Regions from separate parts of the Roseibium alexandrii DFL-11 genome, predicted to be linked through region 3. Evidence: riboswitches for the same ligand, from Rfam matches in the RefSeq annotation. Region 3 holds a riboswitch; each other region holds the start of a gene.
What was found. A riboswitch is a leader RNA that binds a small molecule or an ion and turns the genes downstream of it on or off. The one in region 3 is predicted to bind cobalamin.
Positions count from the first base shown of each region.

Region 1: it holds a riboswitch for cobalamin, as region 3 does, so the genes downstream of both, SADFL11_RS22855 (DUF1636 family protein) here and cobU (bifunctional adenosylcobinamide kinase/adenosylcobinamide-phosphate guanylyltransferase) in region 3, are expected to answer to the same signal.
Region 2: it holds a riboswitch for cobalamin, as region 3 does, so the genes downstream of both, SADFL11_RS24670 (CbtB domain-containing protein) here and cobU (bifunctional adenosylcobinamide kinase/adenosylcobinamide-phosphate guanylyltransferase) in region 3, are expected to answer to the same signal.

Region 1 is NZ_CM011002.1:4,949,736-4,956,298, forward strand. Features, by position in the region: gene SADFL11_RS22830 (mandelate racemase/muconate lactonizing enzyme family protein) at 1-222, shown strand, start outside; gene SADFL11_RS22835 (aspartate aminotransferase family protein) at 246-1,517, shown strand; gene SADFL11_RS22840 (FecCD family ABC transporter permease) at 1,580-2,635, opposite strand; gene SADFL11_RS22845 (ABC transporter substrate-binding protein) at 2,640-3,575, opposite strand; gene SADFL11_RS22850 (ABC transporter ATP-binding protein) at 3,579-4,373, opposite strand; gene SADFL11_RS22855 (DUF1636 family protein) at 4,370-4,765, opposite strand; cobalamin riboswitch at 4,888-5,101, opposite strand; gene SADFL11_RS22860 (ABC transporter ATP-binding protein) at 5,245-6,306, opposite strand; gene SADFL11_RS22865 (IclR family transcriptional regulator) at 6,335-6,563, opposite strand, start outside.
Region 2 is NZ_CM011003.1:50,099-56,661, forward strand. Features, by position in the region: gene SADFL11_RS24665 (recombinase family protein) at 1-349, opposite strand, end outside; cobalamin riboswitch at 721-947, shown strand; gene SADFL11_RS24670 (CbtB domain-containing protein) at 981-1,151, shown strand; gene SADFL11_RS24675 (CbtA family protein) at 1,153-1,851, shown strand; gene SADFL11_RS24680 (hypothetical protein) at 1,929-2,453, shown strand; gene SADFL11_RS25790 (DUF1636 family protein) at 2,456-2,851, opposite strand; gene SADFL11_RS24690 (M23 family metallopeptidase) at 3,417-5,420, shown strand; gene SADFL11_RS24695 (phosphatase PAP2 family protein) at 5,707-6,519, opposite strand.
Region 3 is NZ_CM011002.1:1,041,198-1,047,760, forward strand. Features, by position in the region: gene SADFL11_RS04865 (glutathione S-transferase family protein) at 1-230, shown strand, start outside; gene SADFL11_RS04870 (antibiotic biosynthesis monooxygenase) at 395-949, shown strand; gene SADFL11_RS04875 (type 1 glutamine amidotransferase domain-containing protein) at 967-1,704, shown strand; gene SADFL11_RS04880 (hypothetical protein) at 1,971-2,342, shown strand; gene SADFL11_RS04885 (hypothetical protein) at 2,594-2,893, opposite strand; gene SADFL11_RS04890 (DUF6538 domain-containing protein) at 2,904-4,193, opposite strand; tRNA gene SADFL11_RS04895 (tRNA-Asn) at 4,366-4,441, opposite strand; cobalamin riboswitch at 4,771-5,002, shown strand; gene cobU (bifunctional adenosylcobinamide kinase/adenosylcobinamide-phosphate guanylyltransferase) at 5,037-5,588, shown strand; gene cobW (cobalamin biosynthesis protein CobW) at 5,585-6,563, shown strand, end outside.

The DNA of each region.
Region 1 (6,563 bases), 1.4 Mb from region 3:
GGCTCAGACATCGCAACAGCTGCAGCGCTTCATGTCGCTGCCGCGACGCCGCGTCAGGGCATCATGAATGTCTGCGATTTGTCCGGCTATGTTGCGCCAAGGATCGATCCTGTTGCGCCGTCGCGGACCGGTGGTTTCATTTCTCCTCCCAGTGGTCCGGGCTTGGGCGTATCGCCCGACCCTGATGTTCTGGGAGATCCTATTCTCGACCTAGCCGCTTGAAGGCCAGCCTGAGAGGCACGCCCATGAAAACGAATATCTCGCAATCCGATTGGAAAAACCGTGCAGCCGAAGTCCTGCCTGCGGCCGGGTTCGGCAATTTCGATCCGTCTCTGATCTTGCGCGAGGGCAAGGGCTCGCGGATCTGGGACGAAGATGGCAAAGAGTATATCGACTATCTGATCGGATCCGGCCCAATGATCCTGGGCCATGGCCATCCGGAAGTCCTGGACGCGGTGCAAGAACAGCTCGGCAAGGGCATGACGTTCTTCACCAACAATGCCGCCGGCATTGAGCTTGCCGAAGTCCTTGTCGAGGCCATGGCCTGCGCCGAGCAGGTCCGTTACGTGTCGACGGGCGGCGAAGCGGACATGTACGCCATCCGGCTTGCCCGCGCCTTTACGGGGAAAGACAAAATCCTCAAATTCGAGGGCGGCTACCACGGCATGTCCGGCGAAGCCTTGATGAGCCTTGCGCCCAAGACGCTCGTCAATTTCCCGCAAGCCGTTCCAGATTCCGCCGGGATCCCGGAAAGCGTGCGCGACAACATGCTGATTGCGCCGTTCAACGACACAGATTTCGTCACGTCTCTGGTTGAGGAATATGCCGGTGAAATCGCCTGTATCATTGTGGAGCCTTTGCAGCGGTTGATACCGCCTGCACCGGGGTTTCTGCAGACCTTGCGGGATCTGGCAACCAAGCACGGAATTGTCTTGGTCTTTGATGAAGTGGTCACCGGCTTCCGGTTCGCTTATGGCGGCGCCCAGGAATACTACGGTGTCGTGCCGGATCTATGCACGCTCGGCAAAATCATTGGCGGCGGCTTTCCGCTCGCAGCTATTGCCGGTTGCTCCGAGATCATGGCGCATTTCGACAAGGCCGTTGTCGGCGACAAGAGTTTCACGTTTCAGGTCGGAACACTGAGCGGCAACCCCGTTGCAAGTGTGGCGGGCTTGAAGACTTTGGAAATCTTGCGGCAACCAAGCGCCTACGAGGAGATTAAGAAAAACGGTGAGCGGTTGATGCAAAGCTACGCCACGCATCTGTCAGCTGTAGGCGTGCCCCACCAGATCGTCGGCGAACCCATGCTGTTCGATGTCGTCTTCACCGAAGACCCGGTGCGCGATTATCGTGACACGCTGAAGAACAATGCGGCGCAGGCCAAGGCGTTCAACGCATCTCTGCGCCAAAGCGGTATCTTGAAACCCGACAGCAAGCTCTATGCACACCTGGCTTTATCAGTAGAGGATTTGCAGCAAACTGACGAAGCGATCGCTACGGCAGCAAGGCAACTTTAACAATCTTTGCCGCGTTTTATGATCGCGCGGCCAAGATCAAAAGTAAGAAAGGGCGGCTCCTCTTAAGCCGCTCTTTTTCCGCTTAAGAGCCAAACAAAAAAGACACCCCCGACCAGGCCGGTTACGACGCCGATAGGCATGTCTTCCGGTGCCATGATGGTCCTGGCTGCGATGTCAGCCCAGAGAAGAAAGATAGCGCCAATCAGAGCTGAACCCAGCAAAACACGGCGATAGTCGCCGCCAACGAGCAGTCTGACAACATGCGGGACCATCAGGCCAACAAAGCCGATGATGCCGGAGAAAGCGACCATCACGCCGGTAATCAAGGCCCCGACAACAAACACGATGAGACGGAAGCGGGCGACAGGAATGCCGAGGGTGGAGGCGGTTTCGTCGCCGACCGTCATGGCATTCAGCGCCGCAGCCTGTGACATCAACCAGGCGCCACATACAAGCAGGATGACAAACGGGTAGATAAGTTGGCTCCACTGCGCAAGCCCCAGACCTCCCAGCATCCAGAAGACAACTGTATGGGTTGCGCGGGGATCGCCTAAGAAAATCAAACCGTTCGCCGCTGCCATGACAATGAAGGACACGGCCACGCCTGCGAGCACCAAACGGTCCGCGCTTGTCGCATCGGCAAAACGCGAAACACCCAGCACAATGGCGGTTGCTGCGAGAGCCCCCAGAAATGCAAAGAGCGGGACCGTCAACAAGCCAATAAACAATCCGGTATGAAGCAGGGCCAGAATTGCGCCAAATGCGCCGCCGGAAGAGATGCCCAAGAGATGAGGGTCCGCCAATGGATTGCGGGTCACGGCCTGGAGACTTGCTCCGACAATGGCAAGACCCGCACCCACCATCATCGCAAGGAGGGCTCTTGGAAAGCGGATTTCCCAGACAATCGCTTCGCGCCCTTGCGACCAAGTCTGTTCGATCATGCCGGGGGACAATTTGTTGAGGAATACGCCCCAAACGGTTCCAAGCTCGATCTGAACAGCGCCCACCGAAACCGCGAAGGAGAGCGAGACAAGGAGCAGTACCAGCCCGCCAAAACCGGTTATCAGCCTGTTTTCAGATAACAGCGATTTTGCTTGAACAGTCCTCGTCTCGCTCACGGGTTCATTCGCTCCAGAAGGCTTCAGCGAGCGTTTTGATAGCCCTGATGTTGCGCGGTCCTGGTGTTGCCTCAACATACTCCAACGTCACAAAGCGGTCGTTCTTGACGGCATCGAGATCCGCGAAGGCCGGATTGGACATGATGAACGCACGTTTCTGGTCTGCAGTGACTTCGCCGTAGTTGACGATCACCACTACTTCCGGATTGCGTTCAACCACTTCTTCCCATGTGACGGTTGCCCAGCTTTTTTCAAAATCATCCATGATGTTCTTGCCGCCTGCAGCTTCGATGAGCGCGGTCGGCATGGCGTAGCGCCCGGCGGTAAACGGGGTGTCTTCGCCGCTGTCATAAACAAACACGCGCAGCGGTTCGGCTGTTTTGAGGTCCTGCTTGAAGGCGGCAAGATCGGACCGGTATCCTTCCACGAGGTTTTCTGCACGCTCTTCAACGGCAAAGATACGCCCTAAATTCAAAAGGTCAGCATACATGTCTTCGATGCTGGCTTTGTCCTTGTCCATGATGTGGGTGCACGATTCGGTGAGCTCATAAACCTTCACGCCAAAGGGTTCGAGCGTCTCTGGCGTGACCTCACCACCGACTTTCATTCCGTAGTTCCAACCGGCAAAGAAGAAGTCGGCATCCGCGCCGATAATCACTTCCTTGGACGGATATTTGGACGACAGCTCTGGAAGTTTCTGAACACCTGCCCGCATTTCTTCATCAAGCGTTTTCCAGCCCGAGATCCCGGTATAGCCCACCATTCGGTCCTCAAGACCGAGGACCAGCATCATCTCTGTCAAATTCACGTCGTTGGATATGGCGCGTTGCGGCGGCGCATCGAAGGTCACCACACGGTCGCAGCTTTGCACGGTTGTTTCTGCCGCTGCGATGCCCACGGAAAGAGTGAGTGCCAGGCCGGTCAACAGTGTTTTCTTCATGGGTTAAATTCTCTGTTTTTGAATGTGGAATGTCAGATGATCATTGTTGCTGGGGGTGAGACGCTCGCGCCGGGCATCAACCTGGAAAGCCCCGGAAACAGCCGTTTCCGTCAAAACATGCGAAGGGGATCCAAACCCAAGTTGATGGCCCGATTGGAGAAGCACAACGTCGTCGCATAACCCAGAAGCAAGGTTCAGGTCGTGCAATGAGGTGACAATCGTCAGGGGCAAACTGCGGATAAGGTCCAGAACTTCCAGCTGATGACGGATGTCGAGGTGATTTGTTGGTTCATCCAGGATCAACAGCCGCGGTTCTTGCGCCAAGGCGCGGGCCACCATCACACGCTGACGCTCTCCGCCTGAGAGGGTTCCAAGCTGGCGGCCTGCCAGTCCGTGCAAGTCCAGCCGGTCCAAGGCCGTCTCGATGATGTCCCGATCATGGGAACCTGTCGTCCCGGCAAACCCGCGCCGGTGCGGCGTTCGCCCAAGTGCCACGATCTCTCCGACTGTAAGAGCGAAGTCACTCGGTTGTTCCTGCAAGACGGCGGCAATCCGCTGTGCAGTCTCTCGCGCGGAAAGGTTCCAGATGTCCTCACCGTCTACCAGAACCTGACCTGTAACCGGTCGGTAAAACCGGTAAAGCAGTCTGAGCAGGGTCGTTTTGCCGGCACCGTTCGGTCCAACAATTCCAAGCACTCGGCCCGCTTCAAGATGGAAACTGGTCGATCGCAGCAGGATGTCTCCATGGCGCTTTGGCGACCAAGACAGGTCTTTGGCGGTGAGGGTCGCCGCGGTCACGAAGCGCGCGCTTTCTGCTCTTCGAGTGCCGAGTCGGCAGCCGGTATGCGCGCCAGAGTAGACTTCCGCAACTTGCCTGGACGGTCGACAGACGAACACCATCCGTCGCCGAGATAGGCGTATTGTTTTGCAAATGCGATGAGATCGTCGACATCGGTCTTTGGATCAATGTCTCCGAAAAGGTAGGAGGCCTTGCTTGTGCTGTGATAGGCGACCGTACACGGCTGATCGCACCCTGCCATGCAGGCGACACCTGAAACGTCGAAGGTTTCTGGGATCGTCTCCTTGGCAGCAGAAAGGGCATTTCGTAGCCGCTCAATCAGCTCAAAACCGGGCCGTGTTTCCGTACCCTTTCGCCGGCAGGATGTGCAAACAGTTATACGATGGTTCATTTGGCCCTCCGCCATGAAAAAGGGCGCGCCAAACAAAACGACGTGGTGGCGGTGGGGACCGCTTTGCCATCATATGCTCCGAGCCGGGCGCCCCGCCCGCATCAAGTTGAAGATCCGGAGCAGCATCTGCGCCGGTGATGGCAGGTCTCCTGACTCGCGGGTCGTAACTCTCCCGAACCTTCCCGGACGATATGCCCAGTGGTGTTTTCGGGGTCGCTCACCGCTCACAGTTGCGGGGGCAGTCACGGATTTGGTGCCTACTGGCTACGCCGCACCGTGTTCCCTTTTCATCTCGTCAGCCTTGGGCGTCTAAGAACCATCATCGCTAAAAAAGCCGATGGCCGTCGAGCGGTCAACTCAAAAAGAGTGACTTGAAGCTTGTGATCACAAGCAAATTTTCAGTTTGACGCCTTGTCTCAAAATCCGCTGTGGCATGGCGTCTTCCATATGAGCAATAAACCAAATTGCGAAATCGGCTCTTAACGGAGCCGCTGTTCGGTCTTGGCATCAAAGAAAAAAGCGTTGGCTGGATCGAATGTGATTGCAACGGTGCTGTCCGGTCTCGGGACGTCTTCACCCTTCGTTTCAATGATCACGCGTTCTCCCGTCGGGCACACGAGATAGGAGTAGGCAACACCGCCCAGTTGTTCGGAAAGATCAACCTTCGCGCCTTCGTCCGCCTGGCTGATCATCACCTGCTGTGGGCGGAGGCCGACGAGAACCTTTTCGCCATTTTTAGGAAGTGCAACGGATGGCTCGACCGTCAAACCACCAAATGCGGGAATGGTGACGCTGCCATCTTGCACAATCCCCTCAACGAAATTCATCGACGGTGAGCCAATGAAACCGGCGACGAACTTGTTGTCCGGATCGGAGTAGAGCGTCATTGGGGAGCCGACCTGCTCAATCCGCCCGGCGCGCAGAACCACGATCTTGTCGGCCAGGGTCATAGCCTCGACTTGATCGTGGGTCACATAGATCATGGTGGCGCCGATGTCCTTGTGCAGCCGGGCAATCTCGACCCGCATATCAACGCGCAGCTCCGCATCTAGGTTCGACAGCGGCTCATCGAACAGGAAGACTTCCGGTCCGCGAACAATGGCGCGTCCGATGGCAACACGCTGGCGTTGGCCGCCTGAAAGGGCCTTTGGTTTGCGCGCCAAATAAGGCTCGAGTTTCAAGATACGCGCCGCTTCGCCGACCTTCTCCTTGATCTCGGCCTTCGGGTGCCCGTTCATTTTGAGGCCGAAGCCCATGTTTTCCTCGACCGACATATGCGGATAAAGGGCGTAGGTCTGGAACACCATCGCGACACCGCGTTCGGCCGGATCGGATTTGGTCACGTCCCTCTTCCCGATGGAAATTTTTCCGCCGGTGGTTTCCTCAAGGCCGGCAATCATGCGCAAGAGCGTGGATTTTCCGCAGCCGGACGGTCCGACAAATACACAGAACTCACCATGTTCAATCTGAAGATCGACACCGTGAATGACCTGAACCTCACCGTATTTTTTAACGGCTCCGTCTAAGGTGACACCAGACATGAAGTTCTTCTCCCCTCCCTGGGAACAATTATCCTGGAAACTGCCAGTCCGAGACAGCTGCGGCAATTTCAGATGCAGCCTTCAAGAGCTCAGGCTTTGCTTCTTTCAATTCATCAAGGCTTTTGCGCCGGGTTGATGTTGTCACCGAAAGCGCGCCAATCGGACGGCCCTTTGGTGACAAGATCGGTGCTGCGATACAGATGATTTCCGGTTCATGCTCTTCCCGGTCGTAAGCAATGCCCTCTTGGCGGATAGTA
Region 2 (6,563 bases), on a different contig from region 3:
GCACGTTCATGGACATCGTGCCGGCGGAACTCGCCAGGTCGACACCGCCAAGTGCAAGACAGTATACCCGTACTCCTTCGTCGGCCAATGCCTTTACTGTTGAACTGACGTCTATCGCATCCCGGCCGAGGCGATCGAGTTTCGTCACGATGAGAATGTCGCCCGGCTCTAAACGGTCCACCAGCCGAGCGAATTCCGGACGCTGCGTTATCGGCACACTGCCGGAAATAGTCTCGGTCACAATCCGGCGGTCGTCGACCTGGAACCCCGCCGCCCGGATTTCTTCTAACTGGTTTTGCGTCGTCTGTCCGGTCGTTGACACGCGGGTATAGGCAAAGGTGCGTGACATAGCGTCATTCCTGTCCGAAAAGGCTGTTCAAATTAGTTAGCTGTCCAGAATGATGTCAAGGTAATTTGTGGACAGGGTGTTTTGCCCCTGTACGCAATCGGACGTTTTCGGACACAGACATGGGTCATCGGCAGTCATAGTATGGAGTGAAAGATGGCCCGGCGGTTGCTTTTCAAGGACCAGGGACGGCAGGAATTTTTCGATATCCCGACAGAGAAAACAGTCTGATCCATCATTATTCCCCGTCGCCTGTCGACCGGCTTGAAATCGAGCTTCGGCACCGACAGTGTGCAAGTTCCCAGGCATTGAATGTCATCGCGAACGCATCAATTACGTGTCGGATTTGTGCTTTCGCGATCAAAAAAAATGCGCCATAATAAAACCTGTTTGGTTTTCCATTCGGCACAAAGTGCTGGGAAACGAACAGGGAATTCGGATATGGCGGACCCATGCAGGGCGTCAGGAGCCGAAGCCGCCCCCGCGACTGTATGCGGAGAGTGCTGACCGGACATGCCACTTGCAACGAATGTTGTGGGGAAGGCCCGGCAAAGCGCCACGACCCGCGAGCCAGGAGACCTGCCAGACATTCACTGAAAACCCTTCTGTCGGGTGTGACAGCAAAGAGGATAAAATGACGACACAATCTGCAAAAACCACCGTTTCCGCGACGAAAATCGTATCGCTTGCTTTTGCTGCGGTACTGGGTGTCGCGATTATTTCGATCACGGGTCACGTGCAGGCGAGCGCTTTGCACGACGCAGCACACGATGTGCGCCACGCGACCGGATTCCCGTGTCACTAAAATGCTGACTCGCCTCTTGGTCAGCGGCTTGTTCGCTGGTGCTGCGGCGGGGCTTATCGCGGCCCTGCTACAGCTTATTTTTGTTCAGCCAGTCCTTCTCCATGCGGAGCTTTATGAATCGGGGGAATTGGTCCATTTCGGAACCGAGGCAGTCAGCGCTCAACAAGAGCTGGGCGGGATCGATCCTTTGCGCGATGGCCTGAGCGTCATCTTCACGATGCTCACCTATACCGGTTATGCCTTCATTCTGCTCGCCGGCATGGCAATTGCCGAAATGCGCGGTGCGGTTATAACGGGTCGCAACGGCCTGCTTTGGGGTGTTGCAGGGTTCGTCGCGTTCCACTTCGCGCCCGGATTCAGCCTAGCTCCCGAAGTGCCCGGCGTCGCGGCGGCGGATGTTTTTGCCCGGCAGATCTGGTGGTGGGCGACCGTCCTTACCGCAGGCGCCGGATTGTGGCTGATCGCATTCGGCCGCAATTGGATGGCTTGGGGCGCAGCAGCAATGCTGCTGCTGGCACCACACGTGATCGGCGCGCCAGAGCCGGACACCTTCACCGGCCCAGTTCCGACCGAGATCGGGGCAATGTTTGCCAGCCGTGCCTTTGGCGTCGGAATGGCAGCCTGGCTTCTGCTTGGTTGTTTTGCAGGTTTTTTCTGGCAGCGCGAGGGGGCGAGGGTCGGCGCAACGCAGGCGGCCTGATCCGGAATCTAAATCATAACCGACCGGGCGAAACATCTCGTTTTGCCCGGTTTCTTTTTAAGGAAACCTGAAACCCCATGGAACGCTCTCTCGCACTCTTCGCCATCGGGCTGGTCTTTGGCGGAGGCATCGGCTTTGTTGTTGCCGCAAGCAATGGTGTCGCTCTTGACGGTCATGACCACTCATCAGCCAGCGATCACCAGATGCAGACCGCATCAGTGGAGCTCAAAACTAATCATTCCGGCCAAACCGCTGGCCACAACCACAACAGGACTACCTCTGTACCTGGCGGTCCCGATGCACCGTCCTTGAAAATCAGTGTCTCGAAGGATCCGGTTAGCGGCTACAATCTTCATATCATGACGGAAAATTTCAGCTTTGCTCCGGAGCGGGCAGGCTCGGATCATGTGTTGGGCGAGGGCCATGCCCACGTATATGTAAATGGCGTGAAGGTCGCGCGGCACTACAGTGCATGGCTCCACCTGCCGACTCTTCCAAAAGGTGATGCGACGGTTGAGGTTACGCTCAATTCCAACGATCACCGCATGCTCGCTGTCGAGACGGAACCGCTTAAGGCTACGGTGACTGTGAACGTGGAATAGGCTTATAGCGCCGGAATGCGCGCTCTGAGGCAGAAACGGAGACGTCCACATGGTCGGGCGTCTTCGATCCAGCCTTTGTCCGTTGCCAGAAAATTTCGGGCCGTCGAGATGATGTCAGCAATGTCGTCTGGAAAGATGAGGCCTGAAAAAAGGTATGCCGCTCTACCAACCCCCTGAAACGCCACCGCAATCGGTTGTTCACAGGCCCCCATGCATTCAATCTGTGTAACCTCAATCGCCATTCCTGATTCGTTCAACGATCGACGCAATGCATCAAGATCTGGCGAAGGGTCGCATTTGCATGTACTGCAAACGATAATACGGTTCATTCGGTCACCTTTGACAGGAGCGGTGGCACAGCATAGCGAAAACGTACAAAGCAATACATTATTCGTCATGCGAGTTAGATCGTACTGTGTTTAACAATTTCATTCCGACAATTGCGAAATCGCTTGAACCTAAAGTGGCTAGAGGGTGTAAACAACTCACCAGTTTGGAAACCCGACTCAGGAACTTCTTATGGCCCAATCGCAATCTCGTGAATTCCTGGCAACAGGTAACGGCTATAGGTTTGCCCATTCTGCTGGACCGCGACGGGCCTGCGCGCGCTTACTGGCTAGTGTTCTGTGCCCCGACCAATGTAGCTAAAGAGGCCGGCAACGACCCAAAAGCTACGCGAACTCAGATCCCAGAATGCATTATAGCAGCGAGTATTAATCAGGACCGCGCCGATGCCGAAGTTTTAGACGTAACCCAGACACCCACGTTTTTCGTTAACGGCCGTCACCTTAGTTCGTTTGGCGAGGCAGAACTGCGAGCTTTGGTGAACGAAGAGGTAGCCTCTTCGCGGATGTAACCAACAACAAACGGGATATGTTCGAATGGTGATGGCAATCAAATGACACCGCGCTGCACGAACGAATTCGATCCACAAATTGGTTGCTTAACTTCCGAAAGATAGCAATGCACTTTGACGCTACCCAAAACCCCCAGTCCTCAAAAATCGAGCTCGGTCAAGAACCGCCGCTGCTTGGTTACGAAGGGGTGTATGGCATGTCGGACCGACGAGGGGTTTCACTGCGCTGGTTCGCTGGTTCAGCACTCACTGGCGTCACATCCCTGTTCTTGATGGGCGGCGCGCTATTCGCTGCCTTTGATGGCCAATACGAAGTTGAAAGGGCGAAATCCTCGAGTGCTTTATTGAATGAGTTGTCGATCTCGAACAACGGTTACAGCAAAGAAGACAGGTTTCTGCGATCGGCGACTGAATATTCCAGCAAGCAATTAATAGATGTGAATATTGTCTCCCGTGAGGGCGACAGAGACAACATTCGCGCTCAACCACATATTTTCATCAGCGCTACGCTTGCTACCAAGAAAGACCCGTCGCTTGCATCTCAAATTCCGGCCTTCAGTACGCTGAACATATTTTCTAGGAGTGCGGAGAAAGAAGCGACAGGGGCAACCGAGGGAGTTGCAACTTCTCTTCTTGCCGACTCGCTGTACGGTGTGAAATTGGCCAATGATGTCAGTATAAGCCTTACACCATTTCCATCATCGAACACGGATTTCGATTTGGACAAGACGTTGTCAGAATCGGAAATTGAATTGAAAGTTCGCAAATTTATCCGGACCCGTTCGGTGGATGCAACTAACATGGATTATGAAGCAGTGATTGATCCTGGGCGTTTCGACTTCAATTTGGCGCTTCAGCCAGATTTGGAGCGCTATGCGGTTCGGATAACGCCGGAAAACGTTTCTTTCGTGTCAAAACGCGATGACGATATTCGGTTAGCCGGAATGGATGAAAGCATTGTGCCAGTGGCTCAGGGGCAAAACCTTACGGGGACCCTCCTAAATCAGCAGGTTCCAGAAGTAGAAGCTGCATCGATCACACTTGCGTTTCAGCGATTGTATGGAATCTCCAAACTTGAAGACGGACAACGACTCCGAATAGCGTACGCGCCCTCACAGGACGATCCGGAGCGAAAGCTGCCCGTGCGTATCAGTCTGTATAGCGATACGAAACACGAAGCGACCGTTGCCCAATCAGACGGCGGCGATTACATCAAAGCCCGGCCGCCTAGCACCTTTCCAGCAGCAGCCTTTGCTGACGCGGATCGTGTCTCCCACAGCGGGCCAACGCCAGCGCTATACGATAGTCTTTATCAAACTGCACTTGAGCAAGACATACCAAAAAACGTTGTAAATGAACTTGTTCGCATGTTGTCCTTTAGCATCGATTTCAAGGCCTCCATTAGGCCTGGTGCTACCATAGAGCTGCTATACTCCAGAGATGACCGTAACTTCGGATCTAAGATCCACTTTGCTGCGCTGAGCAATGGCAAGACAACGCTGGAATTTTACCGTTTCCGGACGCCTGACGATGGAGCTACTGACTTTTATGATGCGTTCGGCCAAAGCGCAAAAAAGTTCCTGCTCAGGAAACCGATTGATGGTGGCAAGTTCCGATCCGGCTTCGGCATGCGTCGGCATCCCGTCTACAAATATTCAAGAATGCATAAGGGAGTGGACTGGTCTGCTCCGCGCGGGACACCGATCATGGCTGCTGGAGATGGTACCGTGATAAAGGCAGGTTGGAGTTCCGGCTATGGGAAGCGAACTGAACTTCGACACACCAATGGGTACACGACCACCTACAATCATCAGACCGGATTTGCCAAAGGCATAAAGGAAGGTGTTCGCGTCAAACAGGGACAAATCATAGGTTATGTTGGCTCGACTGGACTTTCAACAGGACCTCACCTTCACTTCGAGATGCTAGCTAATGGCCAACCTTTGGATCCAATGCGAGCCAGACTTCCAGAAGGACGCGTGCTCGATAGAGAAATGCGCGAAAGATTTGAGTCCGAACGCAGTGCAATCGACAACTTATTACGTGACGCCCGTAGGCCTCGAATTTTGCAACATGACTACAATGAGGAAGCGTTCAATCAAGCAATCTGATGTTGAACTACAAAGAGGTCTATCTTAGAGGTTTTTCGATCCTTTTAATTGCACTAAGGCCACCGCAAGTGTGCGTTACCATTAGGATCCGTGCCGCCGGTAACGCCAACAGTACTGCAACACGTTTACTGAGTGCTTGTTAGCTAGACTCAAAATACATTTCTGACGCGTCGTGTGCCGCAGTGCATGATATCGGAAGTCTTTGGCTGCAAATCTCCTCCGGCACGAAATCAGCGCCCATAAGATCAAACTCTGGGAAACGAAAGGTAATTCAATAAAATTTTGCTTACCGTCGCCTTAGTCTTTGAAAACTCAGTTGCATAAATCTTCCAAGAGCGGTCATCCATTCGTCCAACGAACGATCACTCACAATTGGCCGCGTTCTTTGAAAGAGCAGATGAAAGACTGCGAAACTGAGCAGCAGCGTTACGCCCCAGGAAATTAATGTGTCAGAAAGGAAGTGACCGCCGAATGCGATTCGGTTTAATGACAGGATGAAGCAAAGCGGCAACACGAATAGCAGCGTCGCTTTGCGCCACGTAGCGGGAACTAGAAAGGCGACTGAAGTCAACCAAATGGCGGAAGACGCTTCTCCAGAGACGAAAGAACAGTTTCGGTCACAATAGTCAGTGACTTTCCAGACAGTTTGATAGGGTAGGTCTCCGCCGAACTCAGCCACATGTTGCGGTCTCGGGCGACCCCAATTGTCCTTCAAGATCAAATTTACGAGCACGCCGGGGCCAAGAACCAGAGTCGACAGCAGAAACAAGGGTTGGCGGAGTGGCATGAGCGGTGGACGATCGGGGATAAGCAACTTCAGAACGAACACAGCAACACAAGTAGTCGCAACCACCTGAACTAGAAATATGCCGAGATACCTTACGTCTCTGAGAAACGCCATGTTCTTCGCCCAGAAACCGAAAACTTCTGAATAAAACAATCCGCTCGACCAAATATCGGCACCGGGAAAGATAAAGAAAAACAGCGACACGGCACAGACATACAACCCGATCGAAATCATCGGATGTGAAACACAGGAGTCGGTCAGCTTCTTTAGAATCGGCTTTGGGCTGTTTTCAATAGGTACTTTGTTCTTCATCGCCGGTATTTTGATCGAACTTCGAGGATTGATCCTATGCATCT
Region 3 (6,563 bases):
AACGACTTCTCAACGTTGTCGAAAACGCACTGGAGGGGCGTGAATGGATCGTAGAGGACTACTCCATCGCCGATATCGCGCTGGCGCCATGGTTGGGGATGATGGAGAACTACGAGGCGAAGGACCTCGTTGGATGGACTGAACTAAGGAACATCCCAGCATACCTTGAGAGGTTCAATGCGCGCCCGGCCGTGCAGGTCGGCCGCAATACGCCTCCACGCAATATCTAAGGCTGCATCGGGGATCTGTTGCGGTCGTTCCGCGCCACCACTCACAGGAACCACCGGGTTGACCAACACTAGTGCGACGCCAGAACACGAGCCTATCCGTTTCTGGGCAGTTGGCGCAGACTGGCGAAGGCAGATGACCAGCCCCAAAACCTGAGGCGCGCGACATGAGCGACACAGTCACCATCGTTGTTCGGCAATACGTCAAACCGGGCCATGAAGAGGCTTACGAGGCTTGGTTGAAACGGATGACCGAGGGGGCCCAGGCGAATTTTCCCGGTTATCTGGGTGTGGGATTTCATCGCCCCGAAAAAACCGGCGGCCACTATCGCCAGATCTTCCGCTTTGACAGCATCGACCAACTGGAAGAGTTCGAGCGTTCCGAGTACCGGGCGAAGATGCTGGCCGAGGGGTCCAAACACTTTGCCACCGACCCGACACTGGAACGGATGACCGGGCTCGAGTTCTGGTTTGATCCCCCGCTTGGCACGAGGGTGGCGCAGCCCAGCCCTCATCGTATGGCAATGGTCATGATTGCGGTTGTGTTCACAATGATCCTAATCCTCAGCACTACGATCACCGCGCTAACACCGCATTGGCCGCAACCGCTGCGCCTGCTGCTGACGGTCTGCATCCAGGTCACGCTGATGACATACGTGGTTATGCCATGGCTGACGCCACGCATTGCCAGATTTGTTTATCCAAAATCAGAAACCGTTTAGTTTGAAAGGAATACCGCATGTCTGATGCCGCTGATTTTCCAAGCAAAAAGAGGGTGCTTATCATTGCCGGCAACCCCGGCACCTCACCGGTAACCGGGTGGCCTGTCGGCTTCTGGTTCTCCGAGTTAAGCCATCCATATTGGACTTTCGTCGAGGCTGGTTACGATGTCGATATTGCTTCACCGGCCGGCGGCGATCTTGTTCCCGACGGCATGTCGGATCCGGAAGATGAGAGTGGCTATTCGGCGCATGACCTGATCTCGCTCGGGTTCAAGAAATCGGAAAAGCATGCAGCGCTGTTGAAGGGAACGAAACCGACCAACGAGATTGACCCGGTAGCGTATGACGCGATCCTTGTTGCGGGCGGCGGGTCGCCTATGGTGACAATGATCGGCGACGATGACTTGCATGCGTTCGTGGCGCGCGCCTATGAGGCTGGAAAGATCGTCGCCTTGCTGTGCCACGGTACTTGCATCCTGCTTAAAACCCGGCTGTCCAATGGTGACCTGCTTGCCAAAGGTAAGACGTGGACAGGATTCGCGGACAGCGAAGAGACGTATGTCGAGGCCGCCGTCGGCCAACCGTTTCAACCCTTCTGGATCGAAAAGGAAGCAAACAAGCTGGAAGACACCAATTTTATTGTCTCCGGAATGTGGAAACCGTTTGCCGTGCGCGACGGAAACCTGATCACCGGGCAGCAGCAGGATTCCGGTTTTGCAACAGCCGAACTTGTCGTTCAGGCACTGGGCAAGTGAGTAATCATACCGTTGATTGGAGTGGATTTCGAGCTTACTGAATCGGGATGGGAGGCCCCAACCGCTTGCAAATCTGAATCACCACTTTGCCTGTTGATGACCTACATCACATGCCGTCGCTGACGCCGCGGATTGCGCGCTTCATGTACCCCGGGAGTCGAACAGCCTGACTTTTCAGGGCAAGAACATGTTCGGTGAACGACAGAGGCGAGCAGTTCGCAAAACGGCGATGACGCCTGCTTCTCTCAAACACAGAGAACAACCACATGACAAAACTTCGGATTTTTCTTGTTGCATCAACAGTGGGCATCTACGCCCTGACCCTCATCGCCATCGTCGGTCACGGGTGGCTGTGGCCGGTGACGGCCATTCGCGATCTGGTCGCGTTGAACTGGCGCTCCCAATTCAACTTCGATTTCGTAATCTATCTTGTTTTGTCCTCTTGCTGGATCGTTTGGCGCGAGGGAGCTGGCGGGAAAGCGTATTTGTATGGTTTCTTGAATATTTTTCTTGGTGGCATGTTTGGCTTTCCTTATCTCTTGCTTCTCTCCTACCGCGCGAAGGGTGACGTCAAAAGAATTCTTCTTGGGGTCAACGCCAGTAAGAGTGGCAGGCAGTCTGATAGCCTCAGCCGATAGAACGTAGGAATGCTGCCAAGCTTTCTGAAAACACCTTTTGCCGAACGTATGCGATCCTCCACCTTTCATGCGGCGGCCCGGCGTAGCTTGCGTTGGTGCACAGTTCTAACTTCTGGTCTGTCCTATGACTAGCTTGTTTGAGCAGGTGACATGGAAAGTGCGACTTCGGATTCGGGCAGTCTGACGCATTTGAGTGACTGATCTCGCAGCTTCCGACGTGCGGCAGACAACTGGCTGCAGCAAATGCTGCGTCAGCAATAGCTGCAGTTGCACACGACCGCTCCGTCTTTGGAGCCGACATTTGTTTCCTCCGCAAAGAATGTCCGCTTCCCGCCCATTCCGGCCCCAAGCCGATCTTGGTGCGGAGCGCGGAAAAGGTCCGGGTCCTCCAGGCCTTTATTCGCCGCAGACATCAGATAGGACGGCAAGCGGATCCGCGCCCGGTACCCTTGAACCCGGCTGGCGGTATTGAACACCAATAGCCCTTCCGCCCGGTAGGGACTGGCCGTCGACCGGTCGCAGGTCACAGGTTGCGACTTTGGTGGAAACATCCCCCCCACGCTAACCGTAAAACGCCAGTTTTTCGATCACGGTCTTCTTGTGTTCCAATGTTGGGCCGGTGCCATAAACGGGCCGGTCGAACTTGTGGCCCATGAGCTCAGTTTGCATCCGGTCGGGAACGTCCAGGGCCGTCAAGCCATCCTGGAATGTATGCCGCAAACTGTAGAAGCTGTGGTTCGGGGTTTCGCGCAAATTGTGATCGGACAGGTACTTGTTGACCGCTGCCGAGAGGGATGATGTTTTTGCCATATAGCGGCGTTTTTTAAGCCCAACCAAAAGCCGCGCGCCGTCCAGGGCCGAACCGCACAACGGCACAATCCGTTTTGAATATTTGGTTTTGATCTTCACCTTATCGTCGGGCTCAATGATCAAATGTGGAATGTCCGCGTCCAGGCGGAACTTCTCATTAGGTGCGCGGGCCGGTTCCGATGGCCGTGCGCCGGTACTGGCAACGATCATCAGAAGCGCGCGTGCTTCATCGTTCATGGACGCGATGCCCGGCAAGATCTTGTTTTTGATCCAATCACGCGAGAACGGATATTTTTCGCCCTCAATCCCTTCGGAAAAGTAGGTGTCCTGGAAGGGCTTGATATGATCGATCCGGTGGAACTTGCACACGACGCGGTGCATCTTGTTGAGGTGCGTAAGGTCTTTGTTCGCCGTGGAAGGTTTCAGGCCGTCAACTTCGATCCGCTCCAACCACCAGTCGCGGAAATCCAGCGTGTGAAACTGGGAAATCTCGTCAATGTGACAATCACTGACAACCTTGATCCAGTTGGCAATTGCCCGTTTTTTGGGGTTTCTCCAAACCCGCATTTGATCGGCGTTTTTCCCTGTTGTTTCGTCCTTGGCGATCTTCTCATATTCCGCCAACAGGGCACCCATCTTGATCCGGGGTTTGTCTTCGGTGCCAAAAATCGCTTTGAAGTGTGCCGGGTTGTCCGGATCATTTCTTGCCAAGATATTCGCTCGTCGAACAAATTCGGCGGCGGGCAGTTGTATCACTTCGGAAAAGGGCCGGTATTCAATGCCGAAAACCGACGCTAGATCGATCGCCGCGCGGTAGCGGTCATTGCTGTGAGCGCTGCCGCTTTTGACAAGGCTTGCCCAATAGGCCGTAACCCGCCGGTTGACTTCACCCGCTCGAACGACGGCTTCGGCATAATCTCGGGTTTTGAGGGCCTGGCGCACCCAGCGGCGGCGGTCAACCCATTTATAAGCGGCAGGTACAGCGCGTTGGAAGTGATACCAGTCACCTCGTTTTACGACATATCGTTTGTACTCGCTCATGATTGAGCCGATCAGATATGCGAGGCGCGCTTACCCCAAATTTACCCCAATATTTACCCCGTTCTTACCCCAAATTACGGGATTTCAACCGGAAGTAAAAAGTTCGGGCGAAATTATTGGCGGAAAACAGCCGTTTTTGTCAAGGTGGTTGTTGGGGTGCAATTAGAAAGTGTGGCTCCCTGAGTAGGACTCGAACCTACGACCCAGCGATTAACAGTCGCTTGCTCTACCAACTGAGCTATCAGGGATCACCGTGCCGGGGCAGTGCGTCACCGCCCCCGCCGATGGAGATGCGTATAACGCAGCCCTTATCCATTTGCCAAGCCCTGAAATGCGTTTTTTTCATTCCATCGTTATTTTTTCGTCAGGTATGTGGAAAACTACAAATTTTTCAGATGCCTAGTTGTATCGATCGGTTTTTAACAGAAGCGCTTTGCCGGTCATAGTTCTGCGTTGCCGCCAAGATGGAACCCAAAACGCTGCGTTTTCCAACTGGCAATGGCAATTTGCGGTCAAACATATGGCTAAGAAGACTTACCTCCGTAAACACTCTTGCTTGTGTGGTCGATTGGTTCCGGTTAGGAAGGAAACAGACGGTTCTGGTGCTGGAGTGATCCGGCCCGGATGAAACGGGAATCCGGTAGGTCTTCATTTATGATTGATCCGGAGCTGCCCCCGCAACTGTGAGCGGCGAGTGCTGGCACAAAACCCACTGGGTACCTCTGAGCGTTGTTCTCAAGGCTTCCGGGAAGGGGTGCCGGTCACAAGGAACCGCGAGCCAGGAGACCGGCCGTCGATAGAGTTTAACCGCAAGGCTGTCGGGCGGACGGCTGGGAGACACATGTGACGCAGTCTGACCATGGCCGGTCTACCCTCGTTTTTGGCGGGGCCCGGTCCGGAAAAAGCACCTTTGCAGAAAGGCTTGCAGCTCGAAGCAGCCTGGAAAGGGTGTATGTCGCAACGGGTGCCGCTTTCGATGACGAGATGGCGGACCGTATTGCCCTTCACAAGGACCAACGCGGATCTTACTGGATTACCATTGAAGAGCAGCTGGATCTCGCAGGGGTGCTGAGCCGCGAAAGTGCCGCGCACCGGGTTATCCTCGTTGACTGCCTGACCCTTTGGCTGTCCAACCTGATGTTTTCTGACAAGGACATAGCTGAGGAAACGGCGCGCTTGATTGAAGCCACCAAGGGTCTTGCCGGGCCGTGTGTGTTTGTCTCCAACGAAGTCGGCATGGGGATCGTGCCGGAGAACCGCTTGTCGCGGTCGTTCCGGGACGCGCAAGGCCGTTTGAACCAGGATATCGCATCGGCGTGCCATCAGGTCGTGTTTGTCGCTGCTGGACAGCCGCTTCTTCTCAAACCCTCGCATCAACCGGAGATCGGATTGTGACTTCTTCAACGCTTAGGCCGGGTCAAAAAATCCCGGCAACCATCGTGACCGGTTTTCTTGGCGCGGGAAAAACGACCTTGATCCGCAACCTGTTGCAAAATGCCGGCGGCAAGCGGATCGCGCTTATCGTCAACGAATTCGGCGATATGGGATTTGACGGATCGCTGGTGAACGGCTGTGCGGACCCGAGCTGTTCGGCAGAAGAAGTTGTGGAGCTAACCAATGGCTGCATTTGCTGCACGGTCGCCGATGACTTTCTGCCCACCATGGAAATGCTGCTGGCTCGTGAAAACCCGCCGGAGCATATCGTAATAGAGACATCCGGTCTTGCCCTGCCGCAGCCGCTGGTCCGGGCCTTTTCGTGGCCATCGGTAAAACCAAAAGTCACTGTGGACGGTGTTGTCACGGTTCTGGACGCAGCTGCGCTTGCAGAGGGGCGGATCGCCTTGGATGAAGCCGCGCTGGAAGCCCAGCGCGCCGCGGATGAAGCGCTGGATCATGAAAGCCCGGTTGAGGAGCTTTTCCAGGATCAACTGCGCTGTGCAGATCTTGTGGTGCTGAACAAGGCCGATTTGGTCGCGGGCGATATTCTTGCGGGTGTTCAGGCAAAAATTGCAGCTGAGGTCCGCCCGGCCGTGCATATCGTTGCGTCTGAAAAAGGCACTTTGCCGATCGAGGTTTTGCTTGGCCGCGGCTCAGCGGCTGAGGATGACATGGCCTCCCGTCACGAACATCACCATCACCACCATGATGATGACCATCACCATGATCACGATGATCATCATCACGACCACGACCACCATCATGATCATCACCACCACGATGACTTTGAAAGCCATGTGATCGAGGCGCCGGTTTTTGCGTCGCTGAAGGAAGCTGAAGCGCAGGTGCTTCAGGCCATGGCATTGATAGGTGTTCTTCGGATCAAAGGGGCGGTTCAGGTGGATGGCAAGGCCGCGCCGGCCATGGTTCAGG